One region of the Noviherbaspirillum sp. UKPF54 genome, then DNA from elsewhere that is predicted to be linked to it. Evidence: predicted binding sites of a transcription regulator. Region 1 holds the regulator's gene; each other region holds the start of a gene.
What was found. The regulator sigma-54, encoded in region 1, starts transcription at its own class of promoters, with help from an activator protein. The targets are predictions, from matches to a motif close to TGGCANGNAANCTGCTTT.
Positions count from the first base shown of each region.

Region 2: a site for sigma-54 is predicted at 1,886-1,903, ahead of FAY22_RS03005 (ammonium transporter). Genes of this name have one in related genera too.
Region 3: a site for sigma-54 is predicted at 2,634-2,651, ahead of glnA (type I glutamate--ammonia ligase). Genes of this name have one in related genera too.
Region 4: a site for sigma-54 is predicted at 2,400-2,417, ahead of FAY22_RS15385 (TorF family putative porin). Genes of this name have one in related genera too.

Region 1 covers NZ_CP040128.1:4,517,762-4,522,068, reverse strand. Annotated here, with positions in the region: gene FAY22_RS20900 (HAD family hydrolase) at 1-455, shown strand, start outside; gene lptC (LPS export ABC transporter periplasmic protein LptC) at 452-1,039, shown strand; gene lptA (lipopolysaccharide transport periplasmic protein LptA) at 1,073-1,621, shown strand; gene lptB (LPS export ABC transporter ATP-binding protein) at 1,623-2,363, shown strand; gene FAY22_RS20880 (RNA polymerase factor sigma-54) at 2,382-3,863, shown strand; gene hpf (ribosome hibernation-promoting factor, HPF/YfiA family) at 3,981-4,307, shown strand, end outside.
Region 2 covers NZ_CP040128.1:641,351-645,657, forward strand. Annotated here, with positions in the region: gene FAY22_RS02990 (quinone-dependent dihydroorotate dehydrogenase) at 1-151, opposite strand, end outside; gene FAY22_RS02995 (arginyltransferase) at 236-967, opposite strand; partial or broken gene aat (leucyl/phenylalanyl-tRNA--protein transferase) at 1,047-1,768, opposite strand; gene FAY22_RS03005 (ammonium transporter) at 1,953-3,155, shown strand; gene FAY22_RS03010 (NUDIX hydrolase) at 3,235-3,816, opposite strand; tRNA gene FAY22_RS03015 (tRNA-Met) at 3,975-4,051, shown strand; gene scpB (SMC-Scp complex subunit ScpB) at 4,213-4,307, shown strand, end outside.
Region 3 covers NZ_CP040128.1:2,426,914-2,431,220, forward strand. Annotated here, with positions in the region: gene glnL (nitrogen regulation protein NR(II)) at 1-383, opposite strand, end outside; gene FAY22_RS11195 (DUF4124 domain-containing protein) at 446-937, opposite strand; gene glnA (type I glutamate--ammonia ligase) at 1,096-2,511, opposite strand; gene FAY22_RS11205 (rhodanese-like domain-containing protein) at 2,914-3,372, shown strand; gene FAY22_RS11210 (TAXI family TRAP transporter solute-binding subunit) at 3,376-4,307, opposite strand, start outside.
Region 4 covers NZ_CP040128.1:3,330,862-3,335,168, forward strand. Annotated here, with positions in the region: gene FAY22_RS15375 (ammonium transporter) at 1-1,251, opposite strand, end outside; gene FAY22_RS15380 (P-II family nitrogen regulator) at 1,262-1,600, opposite strand; gene FAY22_RS15385 (TorF family putative porin) at 1,613-2,338, opposite strand; gene FAY22_RS15390 (accessory factor UbiK family protein) at 2,581-2,823, shown strand; gene FAY22_RS15395 (YifB family Mg chelatase-like AAA ATPase) at 2,823-4,307, shown strand, end outside.

The DNA.
Region 1 (4,307 bases):
ACGGCAGCCTGCATTACGGCCCGGACGGTGAAGTGATCAAGACATTCAACGTACTCGACGGCCACGGCATCAAGCTGCTGCAGCAATCCGGCGTGGCCGCCGCCATCATCAGCGCCCGAAAATCCGATATCGTGGCGCGGCGCGCGGCCGACTTGGGCATCCGGCACCTGTTCCAAGGCGTGCACGACAAGCTCGCCGCATTCCGGCAGTTACTGGAGCACACCGCCATTGCGGCGGAACATTGCGGCTTCATCGGCGACGATGTGATCGATTTGCCGGTCCTGACGCGGGTCGGATTTGCCGCCAGCGTGCCGAACGCGCATCCGGAAGTGCGCTCGCGCGTGCATCATGTCACGCAAGCCGCCGGAGGACGCGGAGCGGCGCGCGAATTGTGCGACTTTATCCTGCGCGCCCAGGGCAACTACGAGACGGCACTGGCGCCGTATCTGCAATGAACGGCAAGGCCCGCCCTTTCCGTGTCGCCGCCATCCTGGTGCCGATGATCGCACTGGCGCTCGGCAGCTTCTGGCTGCTGGAAGTCATGCGGCGCGACAGCGGCGATACCGGCCCCGGCGCGGCGAGGACGGAGCCGGATTTCTACGTTGAAAATTTCAATTACGTCAAACTCGCGCGCGACGGCAAGGTCCAGTACCACTTCTCGGGCGAACGGCTGACGCACAATCCGCAGGACGATTCCTACGATATCCGGCATCCCGTGGTCGTCAGCGTGGGCAATGGCCCGGCGCCGACGACGATGCGTTCGGCGCGCGCGCATGTCAACAGCGACAGCAGCCAGGTGCATTTGTACGACAACGTCCACATGGATCGGCCGGCATCGCAAGACAGCGTGCATATGCACATGACGTCGGAATATCTGCTGGTCTTGCCTGACGATGATGTGATGCAGACCGACAAGCCGGTCCAAATCAATTACGGCCAGTCAGTACTGAACGGCACCGGCATGTTTGCCAATAATGCGACGCGCGAGTTCAGACTGGCGAGCAATGTCCATGGCACGTATCAAGCCCCGGCGCACTAATTCAGGTATAACTTGATTCACTCGAGAGTTTTCATGACACGTTTCTTCTTGCTGCTATTCATGCTCAGTACTGCCATTGCATACAGCGCGCATGCCGAGAAGGCCGATTCCGACAAGCCGACCAATGTCGAAGCCGATCAGATGTTGTATGACGATGTGAAACAGGTCAACACATTTACCGGCAACGTCATCCTCACGCGCGGCACCCTGATCATGAAAGCGTACAAGCTGATCGTGACGCAGGATCCGGCCGGCTATCAGCATGCCACCTTGCTCGCGCCCGCCGGCGGGCTTGCCACCTTCCGTCAGAAGCGCGATGGCAACGACAATCAGTGGGTGGAAGGACAGGCCGAACGCATCGAATACGACGGCAAGTCCGAAATGGTCCGGCTGTTCTCGAAGGCGAAACTGCGGCGGCTGGAGGGCACCAGGCCGACCGACGAAGTCGAGGGCGAATTCATTTCGTATGACAGCCGCGCCGAGTTTTACACGGTGAACAATACGCCGACCGGAGAAAGCAAGCCGGGCGGCGGACGCATCAAGGCCGTCATCCAGCCGCGCACCGAATCGCAGGGCAAATGACATGACGAGCACCTTGGTTGTACGCGGTTTGCAAAAGAGCTACGGCACGCGCCAGGTCGTGCGTGACGTCTCGCTTGACGTCGCCAGCGGCGAAGTGGTCGGCCTGCTCGGTCCCAATGGCGCCGGCAAGACCACATCGTTTTACATGATCGTCGGGCTCGTGCCTTCGGACGCGGGCGAAATCGATCTGAACGGCTCGGCGATTTCGCGCCTGCCGATTCATCGGCGCGCCATGCTCGGCCTGTCGTACCTGCCGCAGGAAGCCTCGGTGTTCCGCAAGCTGACGGTGGCGGACAATATCCGGGCAGTGCTGGAATTGCAGCGTGAGAACGACAAGCCGCTGCCGCGCGCGACCATCGAAAAGCGCCTGAATACTCTCTTGGCCGAACTGCAGATCGAGAAGTTGCGCGACAACCAGGCGTTGTCGCTGTCGGGCGGCGAACGCCGACGGGTGGAAATCGCACGCGCGCTGGCCACCAGCCCGCGCTTCGTGCTGCTGGACGAACCGTTCGCGGGTGTCGATCCGATCGCCGTGATCGAGATCCAGCGCATCGTGCGCTTCCTGAAGGAGCGCGGCATCGGTGTGCTGATCACCGACCACAACGTGCGCGAAACGCTCGGCATCTGCGACAGGGCATACATCATTAACCAAGGCGCGGTTTTAGCCAGCGGCCGCCCCGACGACATCATTGCCAACGAGTCGGTGCGCCGCGTGTATTTGGGCGAACACTTCCGGATGTGAGGAAGCAACCAAACAGGTATGAAACAGACTCTCCAACTTCGCGTCTCGCAACATCTGGCGCTCACGCCGCAGTTGCAGCAATCGATCCGGTTACTGCAGCTATCCACGCTCGAGCTGCATCAGGAGCTGGAGCAGATCCTGTCCGACAATCCGATGCTGGAACGGGTCGACGACCCGCTCGATCATTCGGTGCGCCTGCTGGCCGACGGCGCCATCACGCCCGGCAACGGCAGCGCCGACACCGCGGCACCGGAAGCGAGCGCGCCGGCGGCCTCGGACGAAGGCGAAGGCGGATTCGATAGCCCGCCCGAAGGCGGTGAAGCAGCGTCGTCGGCCGAGGGCGAATGGAGCTTCGACGACGTTGCGCGCACCTCGAAGGCGCCGGAGGACGACGATGCGCGCCCGCAGCTGGAAGCGCACGAAACCACCCTGCGCGAACACCTGCTGGAACAGATGCGCGTGACCGTGCACAGCCAGCGCGACCGCGCACTGGTCGAACTGATCATCGACGCGCTGGACGACAACGGCTACCTGGAAGAGCCGCTGGAGGAAATCCATGCTCGCCTGCCGGCCGAGCTGGAAATCGAACTGGAAGAGCTGCAGGTCGCACTGAAGCTGGTGCAAAGCTTCGAACCGGCCGGCGTCGGGGCGCGCAATGCGTCCGAGTGCCTGGCGATCCAGATCGCACGCTTTCCGAAAGTGCCGCTGGTGACGCGCAGGAGAGCGCTGGAGATAGTCGAAAACCATCTCGCGCTGTTTGCGCAACGCGACTTCAACAAGCTCAAGAAGGCGCTCGATTGCGACGACGAAGACTTGCGTGAAGCGCATGCGGTGATCCGCCGCTGCAATCCGCATCCCGGCGCCATGTTCGCGTCCGATGCATCGGACTATGTCGTGCCGGATGTAATTGTCAAAAAAGCAAAGAACGGCTGGCAAGTGATGCTCAATCACGATGTCATGCCCCGCCTGCGCGTCAATGCGCTGTACGCGAATATCCTCAAGCAGAGCAAGGGTGAGGGTTCACTGACCGCGCAGCTGCAGGAAGCCAAGTGGCTGATCAAGAACATGCGGCAGCGCTTCGACACGATCTTGCGCGTTGCACAAGCGATTGTTGATCGGCAAAGAAATTTCTTCTCGCATGGCGCAGTCGCGATGCGCCCCCTTGTCTTGCGTGAAATAGCTGATACACTGGGTTTACACGAAAGTACTATCTCACGTGTAACAACTCAAAAATATATGCTGACCCCGCATGGCATGTTTGAGTTGAAGTACTTCTTCGGTAGCCACGTCGCGACCGAAGCCGGGGGCGAAGCTTCGTCGACCGCGATACGGGCACTGATCAAACAATTGATAGGAGCTGAAGACCCCAAGAACCCATTCTCTGATAGCAAAATAGCGGATATGTTGGGTGAACAGGGCATGGTCGTTGCGCGTCGCACAGTCGCGAAGTACCGCGAAGCTCTGAAAATCCCTCCAGTCAATCTGCGCAAATCCTTGTAGTCATCGTGTAGTGAGTGTTGTTTCTGTTGCCGTGTTCCTGCGTAGCCCTCACGTCTACGCGACGATCGAACGGGGCACGTTGCGAACCTCCGGCGACACCATCCATAGGAGCGCTGTATGAATCTGAAAATCAGTGGACATCATCTCGAACTGACGCAACCCATCCGCGACTACGTACAAACCAAACTGGAACGCATCAGACGTCATTTCGATAATGTCATTGATGTCACGGTCATCCTGTCAGTCCAGAAGCTATCGGAAAAAGAACGGCGCCAAAAGGCCGAAATCAACTTGCACATGCGCGGAAACGTCATCCACGTCGAGAGCATCCACGAGGACCTGTACGCCGCCATCGACCTGATGACCGACAAGCTGGACCGTCAAGTCTTGAAGCACAAGGACAAGATCCAGGATCACCAGCACGAAGCGATCAAGCGCATTCCG
Region 2 (4,307 bases), 840 kb from region 1:
TGCGCGGGTCGGGCAGGGGGCGCGCGATGAGTTTGGTCAGGCCACAGGCTGCGGCGCGCTTTAGTGCAGGCAGCGCGATGTTGTGGGCGGCTTCCGGGTCGAGCGAGAACAGGAGGGGACGGGTGAGTGCGTACAGGAATTTGTCGGACATGGGGCAAATAGGTAGGCGATGCCTGCGAGCGGCAAAACCGCTATTTTACTATTGCGCTTTATCAATAGATGGTGGTGACAGGTGTCACTCCGGCTGCCATGCCTCCCACGTGCCATGCCGGAGTGCTTCAAGCGGTTTGAAATTGATCTTGTACGCCATTTTCCGGCTGTGCCTGATCCAATAGCCAAGATAGACGTGTGGCATGTTAAGCCGCCGGGCTTGCTCGATTTGCCAAAGGATGTTGTAGGTACCCAAGGACGCGCCCTCGATATCGGGGTCGTAGAAGGTGTAGACGGAGGACAGGCCGTCGTTCAGGATATCAATGATGCTTACCATGCGCAGGGTGCCGTCGTTGTCCCGGAACTCGACCAGGCGTGTGTTGACCTTGCTCTGCAATAAGAACTGCGCGTACTGGTCGCGGCTGTCATGGTCCATGCCGCCGCCAGCGTGCCGCACTGACTGATAGCGCAGATACAAATCGTAATGCTCCGGCACGTACGCCAGCGTCGTGATCCACGTGGTCAACCCCTCATGCTTGCTCCAGGCGCGGCGCTGGCTGCGATTGGGGTGGAATGCGCCGGCTTTCACGCGCACCGGAATGCATGCCTGGCAGCCGTCGCACAACGGCCGATAGGTAAAGATGCCGCTGCGGCGGAAGCCATTCTTGACCAGTTCCGAATAAACATCGGCGTTAATCAGGTGAGAGGGCGTCGCGACTTGTGAACGCGCTTGGCGTCCTTCGAGATAACTGCACGGATATGGCGCGGTCGCGTAAAACTGCAGGGTGGCGAAAGGCAGATCTTTAAGATGCGTCATGCGGCATACCTAGCTACGATTCCGACTCTGTTAATTTACACCGTATGGCGTGATCGGCAGAAGTGTTTTTTGCGTATGCCTAGAATATGTCGAGCGGATGCCAAGCGTGTATCTGCGGTTGCGCGATTGCTTCGCGCAGCAATCGGATAAATTCTTTCCTTGGAAGGGGGCTGCCCCAAGCGACGCCAGATGCGATGTCTCTTGTTGGCAATCGATCATCGACACACCTTGCCCCTTTAGAAAATGGACCAGATAGGCGAGGGCGACTTTTGATGCATCCGGGATACGCGCAAACATTGATTCGCCATAAAACATGCGCCCAATGGACACACCGTAAGCGCCGCCGACCAACTGGTTGTCGAGCCACAGTTCAGAGGAATGGGCATATCCTTGACGATGCAATGCGCTGTAGCCGCGAATAATGTCTTCCGAAATCCAGGTGCCTGCACCTTCTTTCCGCGGTGCGGCGCAGGCTAGCATCACTTGTTCGAATGCCGTATCAAAGCGGATTTGCCAGCGCCGATCCGAATGCATGCTCTTGTGCACCTTTTTCAAGGTCTTCCGGAGGCTGTGCGAAATCACAAACCGCTCGGTAAAGAGCACCATGCGCGGATCGGTACTCCACCATAAGATAGGCTGTCCTTCCGAGTACCAGGGGAAGATTCCCCGGCGATAGGCCTCCAGTAATCGCTTAGGGGAAAGGTCGCCGCCGGCGGCGAGTAGCCCTGGCGCCCCGTCTTCTTCGTTTAGCGCGGATGATACGTCTGGAAAGGGAGTGCTCGCCTCAAGCCAAGGAATCATTCTTTTCACCAAAGTAGATCATTGGAATGCACAAAACAGGTGCATAAAAGCATTGCGCCCATTTTTCAAACAAAATTTTCTCCTTGGAAATCAATATCTTGCTGTTGTGCACTAAATTGGAATAAATATTGCTTTATTGGTGCTTGTTGATTCCAGCATGCACTTTAACAGGGAGATTTTTTGCATGGACGCATTTCGAAACGGTGCCGATACCTTATTTATCTTGCTTGGCGCCATAATGATTCTGGCGATGCATGCCGGGTTCGCCTTTCTGGAGCTGGGGACGGTTCGCAAGAAAAATCAGGTTAACGCCTTGGTCAAAATCTTAGTCGATTTTGCCATCTCGACCATTGCCTATTTTTTTGTCGGCTACACGATTGCGTATGGCATCGACTTCTTTGCCGATGCTGGTGCACTGGCGGCGAAGAGTGGCTTCGAGTTAGTGAAATTCTTTTTCCTGCTCACGTTCGCTGCGGCAATTCCGGCAATTATTTCAGGCGGCATCGCCGAGCGCGCCAAATTCTATCCACAACTGTTTGCAACCGCGATGCTGGTAGGGTTGGTGTATCCCTTCTTTGAAGGTATCGCATGGAATCACAAGTTTGGCGTGCAAGCTTGGCTGAAGGCGATGTTCTCGGAGGAGTTTCATGACTTCGCCGGTTCGGTAGTCGTGCATGCCGTCGGTGGTTGGGCGGCCCTGCCTGCGGTGCTTCTGCTCGGGGCGCGGCGCGGGCGCTACTCCAAGGATGGCGCCGTCGCGGCGCATCCGCCGTCGAATATCCCGTTTCTCGCGCTCGGCGCGTGGATTCTGACCGTCGGCTGGTTTGGGTTCAATGTGATGAGCGCGCAAACGCTCGACAAGATGAATGGACTGGTGGCGATCAACTCGCTCATGGCCATGGTTGGTGGCACGCTGGTCGCCGTCTTGATGGGCAAGAATGATCCGGGCTTTGCCTACAATGGTCCGCTGGCCGGGCTGGTGGCGGTGTGTGCCGGTTCTGATTTGATGCACCCGCTTGCCGCGCTTGTGACGGGCGGCGTTGCAGGCGTCATTTTCGTGTGGATGTTCACGCTCACGCAAAACAAATGGAAGATCGACGACGTGCTCGGCGTGTGGCCGCTGCATGGCTTATGCGGCGCCTGGGGCGGTATCGCCGCCGGTATTTTTGGTCAGAAGGCGCTGGGTGGAATCGGCGGCGTGTCGTTCATGTCGCAATTGGTAGGTACCGTGCTCGGCGTGGCAATTGCGGCCGGCGCGAGCGCGATCGTGTACGGGCTGTTGAAAAGGACGGTCGGTATTCGCCTCGATCCGGAGCAGGAGTTCGACGGCGCCGATCTGTCGATTCATAGGATCAGCGCCACCGCGGAGCGCGAGACAAGCTGGTAAGTGCGGGATAAAAAAGAGGATGCGCGTTTATGTGCATCCTCTTTTGTTTTTTGCGGGGCGCGGCCATGCGCGATGCTGCTTAGCCTTCGGCAGACTGGCGCATCGGTGTCAGCACGTCGCGCGTATGCAGGGCATAGGTGCCCCCCTCGCGCCTGATGCGCGCAAGGTCGGTAAAGAAAAACTTCAAGGTATAGGCGACCGTCGGGAATGCGATTTCCTTCCACGGAATCTCCGACTCTGAAAACAGCTTCACATCCAGGCTTTCGGTGCCGGCTGCAAAATCGAGGTCGAGCAAGGTGGCGCGGTAGAACATGTGCACCTGATGCACGTGCGGCACGTTCAGCAGCGAAAACAACTCATGCAGTTCAATGTGCGCCCCCGCTTCTTCCTGCGTTTCACGCAAGGCTGCTTCCGTCGTAGTTTCTTCATTTTCCATAAAGCCGGCGGGCAGGGTCCAGTAGCCGTAACGCGGTTCGATTGCGCGCTTGCACAGCAGTACGCGCGTGTCGCCTTCGTGGTCCCACACCGGAATCGAGCCGATCACCATCTTGGGGTTCTGATAATGGATCGTTCCGCATTGTCCGCATACGTAACGTGGACGATTATCGTCCGGCGGGATTAGCTGCGAAACCGGATGCGCGCATTCAGAGCAAAATTTCATAAGGGGGGCGACGGACAATGGGGTTAAGCGCGCGACGATGTAATTCGGCGACGACAATCGGCGCATTGTTCGAATGGAGTAGAAGTGTACACCGCAAGTGTGGTCAACAATTACATTTGCGTTGGTAGTCGATACCGGATATACTTATGTTCTTCAGACGCGGGGTGGAGCAGTCTGGCAGCTCGTCGGGCTCATAACCCGAAGGTCGCAGGTTCAAATCCTGCCCCCGCAACCAAGTCTCACAGTCTTGAATTCCCGTCCTTCATATATCCAATAAAAATCGGGCGCGGGATTGCAGCATCAATGGACTCTCGTGTCCGGCCTGGCAGCATCAAATGGTGCGTGTCGTTGACGAATATATCTGCACATTGTTGGAAAAAAACAAGACGCATACCGATGAATACTATTGAGGCGAAGAAAGTCCTCGAGACAGCATTGCTGTGCGCGCACGAGCCCTTGTCGATCAATGACATGAAGAAGCTCTACATGGA
Region 3 (4,307 bases), 2.1 Mb from region 1:
CTCTGGTCGAGCAGACGCTCCTCGCGGTCCTGCTTGAGCTGCTGCACGTTTTCGCGCAACTCGATCAGCACCGGCATGTCGCGCAGGTCGAGCGCGGTCACAATCATGTGCACGTGCAGCGGCTCGCGCCCGACGCGTTCGAGCGCCAGATCTTGGCGCTTGTCGGCAAACTGGTGCTCAACCGCCTGCCTCAGCACCGGGTCAAGCTGGCCGGCGTTCAAAAACAAGTCCCCCAGCGTTTGCTGCATAAGCGTCTTGATCGACGTCTCCAGCAGATTTTCCGCGGCAGCATTCGCATAGGCGATGCGGTAATGCGCATCGAGGATAAGCACCGCCGACGAAAGCAGGTCGAGGCCGTCGAGCGAGGTAACGGATGTCTTCAAGATGATCCCGAATAAAAATAAAGGCCGCATCACGCGGCCTTCATGCAAGCGTCATACCTGCCCTATTTTAAGTTACCGATCTCGCGCCTCAACGCTTCGATATTCTTTTCGGTGCGGCCGATGTCTTCCTTCATCGCCCCGACGCGTTCCTGGTATTTTGCATAGTTGCGCTCGTCGCCGCGTCGCTCGGGCTCCCCGTTGTTGAATTCCTTCTTCAGGTTCGCCAGCTTCTGCTCTTCGCTTTTCATCTCGTCGAGCAGGATTTGCTTGCGGTCGTTATCGCGCGCCTTTTGCGTGTCGCCGTCCACCTTCGGGAAATCGGACGGCGAACTCGCCGCCGCCCTGGCGGGCGGATTCTGGGCCGCCGTCCGCTTGGGCGGCGCCGGAATCATCGTAATCCCGGGCAGGTCGACCTTCTTGCACCCCTTGGTCAATCCGGTGTTCTTGTATTCCTTCTTGCCATGCTCGTCCACGCATAGATACACCTCATTCTGAGCATGCGCATAGCCTGCGGCGGCACCGAGCAGGAGCAACCCCACTAATTGCTTTTTCATAATCTTTCTTTTTGGAAACACCAGAAGCGCCTATTAGTTTAGGATAAGAATCAAGACGATACAAACACATGCCACGGCGATGTTTCAACTCGTTACAAATAAAAAAGCGGGGAAAACCGCAGTTTTCCCCGCTTTCATCGCCAGCCGGCGAATGCGTCTTACAGCGAGTAGTACATGTCGAACTCGATCGGGTGCGTCGTCATGCGGAAGCGCTGCACTTCCTGCATCTTCAGCTCGATGTAAGCGTCGATCATGGTGTCGCTGAACACGCCGCCGCGGGTCAGGAACTCGCGGTCCTTGTCCAGGTACTCGAGCGCCTGATCCAGCGAGGAGCATACGGTCGGGATCTTCGCATCTTCTTCCGGCGGCAGGTGATACAGGTCTTTCGACGCTGCCTCGCCCGGATGGATCTTGTTCTGCACGCCGTCCAGACCGGCCATCAGCAGAGCCGAGAAGCACAGGTACGGGTTGGCCAGCGGATCCGGGAAGCGCGCTTCGACGCGGCGGCCCTTCGGATTGGCGACGTGCGGAATGCGGATCGAAGCGGAACGGTTCTTGGCGGAATAAGCCAGCTTCACCGGCGCTTCGAAGCCCGGCACCAGGCGCTTGTACGAGTTGGTGCCTGGATTGGTGATCGCGTTCAGCGCACGTGCATGCTTGATGATGCCGCCGATGTAGTACAGCGCGAACTCGGACAGGCCGGCATAGCCGTCGCCTGCGAACAGGTTCTTGCCATCCTTCCAGACAGACTGGTGCACGTGCATACCCGAACCGTTATCGCCGACCAGCGGCTTCGGCATGAAGGTCGCGGTCTTGCCATAGGTGTGGGCAACGTTCCAGATCACATACTTCAGGTTCTGGGTCCAGTCGGCGCGTTGCACCAGCGTGGAGAACTTGGTGCCGAGCTCGTTCTGGCCGGCGCCTGCCACTTCGTGGTGATGCACCTCAACCGGAATGCCCATCGCTTCGAGGATCAGGGACATTTCCGAACGCATGTCCTGGAAGCTGTCAACCGGCGGAACCGGGAAGTAGCCGCCCTTGATGGTCGGACGGTGGCCGGTATTGCCGCCTTCGAGTTCCTTGCCGGTGCTCCAGGATGCTTCTTCCGAGCCGATCTTGACGAAGCAGCCGGACATGTCGATCTTCCAGCGCACGTTGTCGAAGATGAAGAATTCGGGTTCCGGGCCGAAGTAGGCGGTGTCGCCCAGGCCGGAAGACTTCAGGTAGGCTTCGGCGCGCTTGGCGATCGAGCGCGGGTCGCGGTCGTAGCCCTTGCCGTCGGACGGTTCGATCACGTCGCACTGCATGAACAGCGTGGTCTCTTCCATGAACGGATCGATGTTGGCGGTATTCGGGTCCGGCATCAGAATCATGTCGGAAGCCTCGATCCCCTTCCAGCCAGCGATCGAGGAACCGTCGAAGGCATGGCCAGACTCAAACTTGTCCATATCGAAGTGAGAAGCCGGAACAGTTACGTGCTGTTCCTTGCCTCGGGTGTCGGTAAAACGGAAATCAACGAATTTGACTTCGTTCTCTTTCGACATCTTCAAGACATCTGCGGCCGTCATTGCCATGCGAATCTCCTAAATGAGCAAAGTGGTATGGGTTTTATTGAATCGGTTGTGAGTCCGCTCGGTATCCCGTCAGCGTATCGGACGCCAAGGGCAGAAGTGCAGCCTAAACTCAGCCGGAGATGATAGCAGATTCCATGCCACCATCTTCTAAAAAAGCAAGTCTTGCCCAATGTCATAAAACGCACAAATTATTAGAAATAATGAGCAAATGAAATACTTTTGCCTGAAAATCCGCCCCTCGAGAAACACCAATTTGGTGCAAAAATTAGTGTTAGCACTATGTTGGTGCATTTTTGCAGCAAAGATGTGTTTTTGCACCAATCTAGGGATGTCTGACAGGCCTTCCGAATCAATATAATCTAAAAGATAAAATACAGAAGACTTCACTTGATGCAGGCTGCCATGACCAATCAGATTCTTTCAACGGCCCGGCAACGCGGGCAAGAGCGCCAGCTGTCCTATGCGGGCGCGGTCACGCCGCAGGAGGCCTATACCCTTCTGCGGCAAGACCCGACCGCCAAGCTGGTGGACGTGCGCACCAACGCCGAACGCGACTGGGTCGGGCGTGTTGCCATCCCCGATCCCCAGCACGCCGCCGTGCAATGGAACCTCTACCCGGCAGGTACGCCGAATCCCGAATTCCTGAAGCAACTGGAGCAGGTGGCGGGCAAAGACGACGTGCTGCTGTTCCTATGCCGCTCGGGCGTGCGCTCGCGGCATGCGGCAAAGCTGGCGACCGAACATGGCTACGCCAACTGCTTCGACATTCTCGAGGGGTTTGAAGGCGACAAGGACGCCGACGGCCATCGCAAAACCGTCGGCGGCTGGTGCAAAGCCGGCCTGCCGTGGCTGGGGGCCTGAGCGTCACTGCTCCGCGCGCATCAGGCCGGTCACGCGCCGCCGCACGAAATTGATATGGCTGCGCAGCCCGTACAGCTCGTCCGCAAACGACAGCGGGATCGAGATCCGGTTGACCCGGTCCTCGATGTCGTTCAGGCGCTTGAGCTGCGCCGGATACACGTCCGCCTGGCGCTCGCGCGGCACGTCCTCGATCGCCTGCTCGACCGCGCGCAACTGACCATACCAGCGATAGACGCGCGAACGCACTTTCCATACATAGAGCGGCGGGATAATGCGCGACAGAGGCAGGATCAGCGCGCCAAGCGCGACCACGACCACCCACATGCGCTCGAAGAAATTGGCAAGCCAGAACGGCAGATAGCGCCGCAATAGCGGCGGCCCTTCCTTGTAGAACCGCTGCGCCGCGCGCGAAACCGGAATTTCGGTGTAGCTGGCGGTCGGAAAATCGCCTTTTCGATGGAACCAGCCGGCGCCGCCATGGATGTCGACCGCTGCCTGCACGAACAGGTCGACGACGGCCGGGTGCAAGTCCGCGCGCGCCACCAGGGTAGCCGTCGGCGCGATCAGATGATAATCCTTGCGCGGCAGGTCGCGGCCGAGGTCGACGATCCCGCGCGGCAGCACCACATGCGACAGGAACGGAAAGCGCCGGGTATAGGCTTCCGCCAGCGCAAAGTCGAACAGCTTGATGCCGGGTGTTTGCAGCAGCATCTGGATCAGCGGCGCGTCCGGCGCCGAACTGAATACCAGGCCATCGATGCGCCCGGCCAGCAGTTCCACCGTGGCCGGCGTATTCTCCAGCGCCCCGAGCCTGAGCTCGCTCGGCTCGACGCCATTGACCGACAACAGCTTACGAAACAGTGCCGGAACACCACTCCCCTCCGGACCGACGTTGATCCTCATGCCGCGCAACTGGGTCAGCTTCGTGATGCTTT
Region 4 (4,307 bases), 1.2 Mb from region 1:
GCCCAGGATGCCGCCCACGCCGTGCACGCCGAACACGTCGAGCGAGTCGTCGGCGCCGAGCAGGCGCTTCAGTCCATTGACACCCCACAGGCAGACGACGCCGGCCAGCAAGCCGATCACGAGCGCACCCATCGGGCCGACGAAGCCGCATGCCGGGGTGATCGCCACCAGGCCGGCAACCGCGCCGGACGCGCCGCCGAGCATGGAGGGCTTGCCTTTGGCCATCCACTCGCCGAACACCCAGGATACGGTGGCGGCAGCCGTCGCCAGGAGCGTGTTGACAAAGGCCAGGGCTGCCACGTCGCCGGCTTCCAGGGCGGAACCGGCGTTGAAGCCGAACCAGCCCACCCACAGCAGCGATGCACCGACCATGGTCAGCGTCAGCGAGTGCGGCGCCATCGATTCGCGGCCGTAGCCGATACGCTTGCCGATCACAAAGGCGCCGACGATACCGGCCACCGCCGCATTGATATGCACCACGGTGCCGCCCGCGAAATCGAGCGCGCCCTTCTGCCACAGCCAGCCGGCCTTCTCGGTGGCCGACGCCAGCGTCGCCGCGTCTGTAATCGCGTCCGGACCCGGCCAGAACCAGACCATGTGCGCGATAGGCAGATAGGAGAAGGTGAACCACAGCACCACGAACAGCAGCACGGCGGAGAACTTGGCGCGCTCGGCGAAGGCACCGATGATCAGGGCGCAGGTAATCGCCGCAAAGGTCGCCTGGAACGCCACGAACACGAACTCCGGAATCACCACGCCTTTGCTGAAGGTCGCGGCGGTAGCGAACGCCCCCTTGGCAGGATCCCAGATACCGTTCAGGAACAGGCGATCGAATTTGCCGATGAATGCGCCGCCCTCGGTAAAGGCCAGCGAATAGCCGTAGATACACCACAGCACGATGATCAGGGCAAAGATCATGAACACCTGCATCAGGATCGACAACATGTTCTTCGACCGCACCAGGCCGCCGTAGAACAATGCCAGGCCCGGGATCGTCATCAGGATCACGAGCAGGGTCGCCACCATCATCCAGGCGGTATCGCCCTTGTTGGGCGTCGGCGCCGGAGCGGCTGCCGGCGCGGCGGCCGCGGGAGCCGCATTGCTGGCTGCAGGCGCTGCTGCGGCGGCAGGCGCGTCAACGGATGCGGCTGCGGATGCCGCCGGCGCATCGGCGGCGGCAGCGGGCAGCGAAACGCCGACTGCGAACAGCAGGGCGCCGGCGGCCAGGAAGCTTGCCAATCGTCTCATCATGTCATTCTCCTTAGAGGGCTTCTTTGCCGGTTTCGCCGGTACGGATACGCACGACTTGCTGCAGGTCGTAGACAAAAATCTTGCCGTCGCCGATCTTGCCGGTGCGGGCGGACGACTCGATCGCTTCGATCGCACGGTCGAGGATGGCGTCGTCGACCGCGGCTTCGATCTTGGTCTTGGGCAGGAAATCGACCACGTATTCCGCGCCGCGGTACAGCTCGGTATGGCCCTTCTGGCGGCCGAAGCCCTTGACCTCGGTCACGGTGATACCCTGCACGCCGATCGTGGACAGCGCTTCGCGCACTTCATCGAGCTTGAATGGTTTGATGATCGCAGTGATCAGTTTCATGATGGCCTCGCTCTAGAAAGTCTTGCCGACGGAGACAACCAGGCCGTTCTTGCCCAGGTTTTCGCCATCCGGTCCGGGAACGGTCAGGGTGGTGCCGATCAGCGCCACGCTGCCGGTAACCACGCCGAAGTCCTTGGTAAGGCCGACCTTCCAGTCGTTGTAGCTGGCGGCACTGGAAGGGCCGCGCACGCGCTGGCGGCCGGCATGCAAATTCAGGGTCAGGCCTTGCATCACTTCGACATTGGCGCCGATGTCCAGATAGCCGCTGTTCTTGCTGTCGGCAAAGCCAAACAGGTTGGTCACGGAATGCGAGTACTTGACATAGCCAGGCCCGTAACCGAGTTGGCCGTAGATTTCGGTGGTGTTGGCGCTCGGATTGAGGCCATTGGACGGATAGACATAAGTCAGCACGCCGACGTCGTATGCGACATCCTTGGTGATTTCACCGCGCTTGCCGCCATAGATATCCCACTCGATATTGCCGTCGCCGCCGGCATCCTTGATCCATTTAATGGTCGAAAGCCATGTGCCGGCATACAATCCGGTCGGGTTGTGCGTGTAGTCGGCCCCGCCCTGCAACGCCGGATCCAGGCGCGACTGCGAGATGCCGCGATAACGATAGTCGCTGACAATGGAAGCGTTGAAGCTGACTTCATGTTCCGGCTTTTGATCTTCTGCCTGAGCGTAACTGCCTGCAAAGGCGGCCATTGCTGCGGTGGCGAGAATCATTTTTTTCATGGCATATCCCTTTTCGCGGTGTTGGAACAAAAAATGGGTTCTAATACGGCTCGCAGGGCTATTAGCAGGACCCATGCCACCCTTTTCCTCAGGGTATGCGTTATCATTTTTTTATTTAAACGCCCCTTTCAGGGCGGGCACGCCCTCATTTAAAACAGCGCACCGGAAAACCCGCACCATCTTGAGGCGCACCATCGCAATGCGCACCACGGACGTGCGATACATTCACATTTGGATTCACCATGAACGCAAACAACTTCTTTAATGACCTCCAGGCAAAGATCAATCAGGCACTGGAGAACTCGCCCGCCAAAGACATCGAAAAGAATGTGAAGGCCATGCTGACCCAGGGTTTTTCCCGGCTGGACCTGGTCACGCGCGAGGAATTCGACATTCAGAACCAGGTGCTGGCGAAGACCCGCGCCAAGCTGGATGAACTGGAAAAACGCGTTGCCGAGCTGGAAGCGCAGCTGAAAAACAAGTAATGAGCCTGGCGGTCCTGAAAAGCCGCGCGCTGGCCGGCATGCACGCGCCGGAAGTCACGGTCGAGGTGCATCTGGCAAACGGATTGCCGTCTTTTACGATCGTCGGCCTGCCGGAAACCGAGGTCAAGGAATCCAAAGACCGCGTGCGCGCCGCCTTGCAGAACGCGCGCTTCGAATTCCCGGCGCGGCGCATCACCGTCAACCTGGCTCCAGCCGACCTGCCGAAGGAATCGGGCCGCTTCGATTTGCCGATCGCGCTCGGCATCCTCGCCGCCTCCGGCCAGATGCCGGGCGACGAACTGGACAAGTACGAATTCGCCGGCGAGCTGTCGCTGTCGGGCGAATTGCGCCCGATCCGCGGCGCGCTGGCGATGACGTACGCGATGCATCGCGCCGGCGGCGCATCGGGCCGGCAGCGCGCCTTCATCCTGCCGCGCGCCAACGCGGACGAAGCGGCGCTGGTCGGCGACGCGACAGTCTTTCCGGCCGATTCATTGCTGCAGGTCTGCGCGCATTTCGCCGCCGCCGATGGCGATGCCAGGCTGTCCAGGCATCGCGCGCAAGCCGCAGTGGCGCGGCCCGACTATCCGGACTTCGCCGACGTCAAGGGCCAGTCGCATGCCAAACGCGCGCTGGAGGTGGCCGCCGGCGGCGGCCACAGCATCCTGCTCGTCGGGCCGCCCGGCACCGGCAAATCGATGCTGGCCGCGCGCTTTCCCGGCATCCTGCCCTCCATGACGGATGATGAGGCGCTGGAGTCGGCAGCCGTGCAATCGCTGTCCGGCGGCTTTTCGACCGCGCGCTGGAAAGCGCGTCCGTATCGCGCACCGCACCACACCGCTTCCGGCGTGGCGCTGGTGGGCGGCGGCGGCACGCCGCGCCCGGGAGAAATCTCGCTGGCGCATCGCGGCGTATTATTTTTGGACGAATTGCCCGAATTCGACCGGCGCGTGCTGGAAGTGCTGCGCGAGCCGCTCGAATCGGGCCAGATCACGATTTCGCGCGCCGCCCGCCAGTCCGACTTCCCGGCGCGCTTCCAGCTGGTGGCGGCGATGAATCCCTGCCCCTGCGGCTATCTCGGGCACGCCTCCGGCAAGTGCCGCTGCACGCCGGATGCGGTCGCGCGTTATCAGGGCAAGATCTCGGGGCCGCTGCTGGACCGGATCGACCTGCAAATCCAGGTCGGCGCCTTGCCGCATGACGAGCTGCTGAAACAGGCCGACGGCGAGCCGTCGGCCGCGATCGCCGCGCGCGTGGAACAGGCGTTCGAGCGGCAGCTGCGGCGCCAGGGCAAGGGCAATCACGCGCTAAGTACCGCCGAAATCGATGCGCACTGCAAGCCGGACGCCCAGGGCGAACAATTGCTGCGCACGGCGATGCTGCGGCTGGACTGGTCGGCGCGCGCCTATCATCGGGTCCTGAAGGTGGCGCGCACGATCGCCGATCTGGCGGGAGCTGATGGCGTGATGCAGCCCCATGTGGCG